Linked DNA regions of Bacillus pumilus. The protein of the gene in region 1 interacts with the protein of each later gene in a pairwise test. Links are inferred from orthologs where the notes say so. Each region holds a gene or a part of one and is shown in the gene's direction. Other genes may lie near its edges.

Evidence for each region. The genes of interacting proteins can lie anywhere in the genome.
Region 2: the proteins of GPS65_RS15940 (region 1) and GPS65_RS18680 interact in binary tests that used the Bacillus subtilis proteins (3 or more experiments, as listed by UniProt). The link is inferred for Bacillus pumilus from one-to-one orthologs.

The regions. Positions count from the first base shown.
Region 1 is NZ_CP047089.1:3,204,475-3,207,350, forward strand. What follows is about bases 42-2,839. They hold GPS65_RS15940 (sporulation histidine kinase inhibitor Sda), read left to right. Parts: upstream 42-1,269; coding sequence 1,270-1,410; downstream 1,411-2,839. Other genes in these bases: yqeH (ribosome biogenesis GTPase YqeH), read right to left, coding at 42-383; GPS65_RS15935 (YqeG family HAD IIIA-type phosphatase), read right to left, coding at 386-907; GPS65_RS19335 (hypothetical protein), read right to left, coding at 1,546-1,695; GPS65_RS15945 (SGNH/GDSL hydrolase family protein), read right to left, coding at 1,774-2,502; GPS65_RS15950 (polysaccharide deacetylase family protein), read right to left, coding at 2,585-2,839. Outside these bases: more of yqeH, read right to left, coding at 1-41; more of GPS65_RS15950, read right to left, coding at 2,840-2,876. UniProt on the Bacillus subtilis protein: Mediates a developmental checkpoint inhibiting initiation of sporulation (by preventing phosphorylation of spo0A) in response to defects in the replication initiation machinery.
Region 2 is NZ_CP047089.1:3,694,154-3,697,141, forward strand. The notes cover bases 1-2,910. They hold GPS65_RS18680 (PAS domain-containing sensor histidine kinase), read left to right. Parts: upstream 1-495; coding sequence 496-2,325; downstream 2,326-2,910. Other genes in these bases: GPS65_RS18675 (peptidoglycan D,D-transpeptidase FtsI family protein), read left to right, coding at 1-340; GPS65_RS18685 (aminotransferase A), read right to left, coding at 2,351-2,910. Outside these bases: more of GPS65_RS18685, read right to left, coding at 2,911-2,988. UniProt on the Bacillus subtilis protein: Phosphorylates the sporulation-regulatory proteins spo0A and spo0F. It also autophosphorylates in the presence of ATP.

The DNA.
Region 1 (2,876 bases):
TTTTCTTTCGCTTCCCGTTTCATCCAATGAACCAAACGATCTTTTTTCACGGATTTCGGTAAAATATCTACTTTGTTGCCGACAAGTAAAATCGGGTTACCACCGACAATACGACTCAGCCCATTAATCCAGCTTCCGTTAAAGTCAAAAATATCAACGACCTTGACAATCAGAGAATCTGTCTCTCCGATGCTGTGCAATATATTTAAAAAGTCGTCTTCTGTTAAAGAAACATCTTGTATTTCATTGTAGTTCTTTAACCTAAAACAGCGCTGACAGATTACATCTTCTTTCAATAGAGATGCTGCCGGCGCATATCCTAATTGATCTTTATCTTCCGTCTGAATGGCTACACCGCAGCCAATACAAACAACCTTTTCCATTATTACTCTTCCTCCCACTGAATGTGGCCCTTACGCTTTAAGGCTCCTAAAATTCTGCGTTCAATCTGCCTGTTAAACTTAGTGAAAAATCCGTCTGAAGCAGCAACAGGGACAACCAAAATTGTATGGAAGCCGTGACGGTTCCCGCCTAGAACATCGGTCATGAGCTGATCCCCAATCACCACCACATCTTCTTTTTTCAATTGCATATCGGAGACAGCCTTATTAAAAGCTCTTCCCATCGGTTTTTTCGCTTTATAAATAAACGGGATATGAACTGGTTCAGAAAAAAGCTTGACCCTTTTTTCATTATTGTTCGATACAATCGTCACTTGTATCCCGTGATCCTTCATTTCTTGAAACCATTCAATTAAGCGGGGCGTCGCACTTGGACGATCCCATTCTACTAGTGTGTTATCTAAATCGGTAATAATTCCTTTTACATTTCGTTCTTTTAGTTTTTGCGGTGAAATGTGGAAAATGCTTTTCACAAATTCATCCGGTAAGAAATACTTCTTTAGCACAATTTGCACCCTTTCTTTCATTGGTTTTTCAGCGATTGTGTCGAATCAAATCACAATTTGTCTGTCTATCGAATACATTGAAAAAGTTTTCGACATATGATGAGGACCTTCAACAGGTGTGGATAATTTTACACACATTATCCACCTATATTTCATCACGCTTTCATTCAATTATAAACACTCTACCCACAAGTTATCCACTTCACCATGTGGATAACAGAACGATTGTTCTTGTTTCCCATTCATGGTAGATTAAAGGTACTTCAGAGACATTCGATCAACCTATGATGATATGTCTTTTCCTCAAGTTTTATGCCAACTTTTTCAGGGGAGGTGTTTTTCCCATCATATGGGTTTCTAGTATGAAAAAGCTGTCAGATGATTTACTTATAGAATCGTACTATAAAGCAAATGAAATGAACTTAAATCGCGACTTCATTGAATTAATTGAGACAGAAATGAAAAGACGTTCGCTCGGGCACATGCTCTCTGTTTCCTCTTAATTCCATATCACAGGAACCATGCCTCCCGAGCACTCTCCTTTTTTAAACTCAGGTGACTGATATTATATCACTTGCGCTATAGGCTTACTACTATTTTCCGTAAAAAACACCCCTTCTCAACAAAGAAGAGGTGTCTTATTTGCAAGACTGTTCATTCCAAAACCATAACCCTCCGCCTACGACCAAAATGACCACAAGGAACACAACAAGAAAAGCGTAACCGATTCCTGCTCCTTGAGCTGGATAAGGTGAACACGCAGGGTAAGGATAAGGGCATCCCCACATATCAGTTACCTCCTTCTAGGAAGATATACTATTAGACTATGCTGAATGGATGGTCTTGTTTAGGCAGATGGCCATCATTTAAAAATGTTTAATGACATCACGTTCTTTGATTTCGTTATAAATAATTCTTGCCCCTTTTGGCGTCATATGATTGCCAGAAGGGTCGATCAAACCTGACTGAATCAGCGCATTATCACTATCTTCACCAGCTTCTCGGATGAACGCTTTCCAGTTGTCGACAAGCGGTACTTGCTGATCCTTGGCTATTTCTCTCGTGATGTCATTATAGGAATTTTGCCAAGCTCTTGCCCCGCCTCTCTCAGCAAAATAAGATGACTTATACCTAGAGTAATAATACAAGCCCTTTTTTCCGCCTTCTACAACAGGTACACAGGTCATGAGAATCGGGGTAATGCCTGCTTTTCTACTCTCAGAAATGAAGTAGGTTATGTTTTCTTTAAATCTTTTTTTCGTCACTCGGGGATGTTTCCCGTCTAAAATCGCCGCATCATTCGTCCCGAACATGATGAGGACGTAAGTTGGTTTCTGCTTTAAAATATCCTGCTCAAAGCGCAGCTTCGCATCTTCAGTCGTCTGCCCGCCAATTCCTGCGTTCTTCACTTGAATTTGACCGCGCTCGACGTTTTTCATGAGATTCACCCATTTTTCAGATGTTGGATAATCTCGAAAGTCCCAGTTTGATCCCTTTGTATTGCTGTCACCAAATGCAATGACACTTTCTTGTTCTGGTTTTGAGCACCCAGCAGCGACACAAATCAGGATGAAAAGGACAACATATTTCTTCACTACATTCACCTCCAAAAGCCCTCTTCATATAGTAAACGACAAGACTTTTGGTTTCAATGAATGACTGTTTTTGACGAAATTTCTATTGCAGTTGAACAGGTACATAGGCATTGTCATGATGCAGTAGTTCGCTCACTTTGACAAATTCATAGCCTCGATCCTTTAATTCAGGTATCACTTGTTTCATAGCTTCGACCGTCTGCTTTCGGTTCCCCCCGCCATCATGCAAAAGAATAATATCGCCGCCTTGAATATGATCAATAATCCGGCTCGCAATTTTGTGTGCGCCTGGTCTTGACCAGTCCTTCGGATCTTGCGTAAAGGACCACATGACCACATCATATCCTTGTTTTGACAAAATGCGGAAAGATTTC
Region 2 (2,988 bases), 490 kb from region 1 along the record:
GAATACGATTAACAACTCGAAAGCAGATATTGACCGCGTCAAAATGGGGCTGAAAATGGTCACATCGACCGGCGGTACTGCCGCAGGCCGCTTTGGTCAGCATGATGTCGCAGGAAAAACAGGCACAGCCCAAACCTTCTACTATGGTGCCAACCGCAGCTGGTGGGGGAATGCCACGTACAATTTAACCTTTGGAGGATATTATCCATCGTCCAATCCAAAAGTGGCTTTTAGTGTCGTGACACCTTATGTCTCAGACAAAGATTCCGTCATTAAAACCATCCCAAGTAAAATTGTTGATAAGTACGTTGAATTACAAAAGAAATACGAAAAGCAGTAAACAGCAGAGAGCACAGCAAGAGAATGTGCTCTTTTTTGCTGAAAATATGGACGTTTCCCTCGATGACGGAAGGAAAATACGGGTTTTCTAGCGAATCTTTTTTATACATCAATCTAAGGACAACCCTAAAAAATGAAAAGGAGGGTCGGACGACGATGGAACAAAAAATGAAAGATTCGAATCAGCTTTATTCGAATATCGATTTACATGCCGTTCTTTCTTCTAATGGCCGCTTTCTCTACATTTCTTCTAACTGTAAGCAGCTTTTGCTCTATGAACAAAAGGATTTACTAGGGTGTTTTTTGAAAGACTTTGTTCATACCGAAGATCAATTTCTTGTCGAGAGTTATTTTTACAATCAGCACATGCTAGAGATTTGCCACTTTAGGTTGCTTAGAAGTGATCTAACAGCTGTATGGATTGAGGCTAGTATTGATTTTGTTGCTTGTGATGAGCTAGACAGTGAATTAAGTAGAGAAATGATCCTAAAAATGAGGGTGCTGGACGCTGAACCGCAAAAAGCAGTATTTCAAACAACATCAGAAGTGTCAGAACAGTCGTTAGGCAGTCTGCCGGCTTTCCAACATGTCAGTGAAGCTGAACAATTGATTGCCATGCTGCCAAATCCGTTATGTATTACGATTTTAGGGGAAATTGTTTATGCAAATGATGCGATGCTTCAATTAATGGGGGTCAGTACAAGAGATGATATGATTGGCAAAACTGCATTTGACTTTATTGCTCAGGAGTACCATGACATTGTGAGAAGCCGAATTACGAGGCTGCAAGAAGGTCTTCCAGTCGGAATGATTGAACAGATATGGAAGCGGAAAGATGGGAGCAGCATTCATATTGAAGTGAAGTCATCACCAACGATCTATCAAAATCAGCGGGCAGAGCTTTTGCTGTTAGTAGACATTTCATCCCGTAAGAAATTCCAAACCGTTCTGCAAAAAAGCCGGGAGCGGTATCAGCTGCTCATCCAAAACTCCATTGATACGATTGCGGTCATTCATGATCACAAATGGGTGTTTATGAATGAATCAGGCATTAAACTATTTGAAGCCGAGCATTACGATAAATTAATAGGAAAAGATATTTTCCATCAAATCCATTCATGTGACCAGCAAAAAGTGAAAAAGAGCATATCACGTATTATTGAAAGAGCTTCAGATTCTGAGATTGTCACGATGAGCTGTCATACGTTTAAACACAAGCTGATTTATACAGAAATGGTGTGTATCCCAACTACATTTTTTGGAGAAACAGCCGTTCAAATTATTTTAAGAGATATATCCGAACGCAAGCAGACAGAAGAGCTCATGCTTCGATCTGAAAAATTATCGATCGCAGGTCAATTGGCTGCAGGCATTGCACATGAGATTAGGAACCCATTGACTGCCATCAAAGGCTTTTTGCAGCTCATTAAACCGAAAACGAAAGATCGGGATCAATATTTTGAGATCGTTTTCTCTGAGCTGAGCCGGATAGAAATTATTTTAAGCGAGCTGCTCATGCTGGCAAAACCGCAGCAAACGGCATCCATGCAGACACTAGATTTGAAAAAAATCATCAGCGAAGTCACGGCTTTATTAGAAACACAAGCGAATTTAAATGGCATTTTAATGAACACGAGTGAGATAGAAGAGGGTCTCCTGATGAATGGGGACCAAAATCAGCTCAAGCAGGTGTTTATCAATTTAATCAAAAATGCCGTAGAATCCATGCCGGACGGAGGGAAGGTTGATATTACGGCCAAAGCAGAAAGTGATGGAATTCACGTCACCATTCGTGATGAAGGGATCGGCATTCCTGAATCGGTTATGAAGCGAATAGGAGAGCCCTTTTTAACGACAAAGGAAAAAGGGACTGGGCTAGGGCTTATGGTGACATTTAATATTTTAGAAAATCACAACGGGACGATCCGTGTGGATAGTCATCCAGAAAAGGGCACCGCATTTCACATCATGTTTCCTGCAAAATAAAAACAACGGCAGGAGAGCCGTTGTTTCAGTCTGTTAAATGAATGGAACGTTTTTCAAGAACGAATTGTTCTAGGCGATCAAGTCCTTCTTTCAGTGTTTCAAGTGAATAAGCATAGGATAGACGCACATACCCCTCGCCGAGTGGAGAGAAAGCAGACCCTGGTACAACAGCAAGTCTTGTACTTTCTAACAGCTCCATACAAAAATCAAAGGAACTCATCCCAAACGATTCAATGGATGGAAAAATATAAAAAGCGCCAGAAGGTTTAATGACCGGAAGTCCCATAGAAATGAGCCGATCATAAACATAATCGAGTCTTTTCTTATATTGCTCTCTCATGATAAGTGCATCATCCACACCATTTGTCACAGCTTCAAGTGCCGCCTTTTGTGAGACAGCCGAGGCACAAGACACGTTATATTGATGTACTTTTAATACATGTTTAGCAATTGGAGCTGAAGCAAATAAAAAGCCAATTCTCCAACCGGTCATGCTATGAGACTTAGACAGTCCGTTAATCACAATGGTCTGTTCCTTTAAGAAAGAAGCGATCGAATGATGCGGCCGGTCAAATGTCAGCTCGCTATAGATTTCATCGGATAAAATAAAGATATCTTTCCCTTCAAGTAGCTGGGCAATCTCTTTCAATTCTTCTTCTGAAA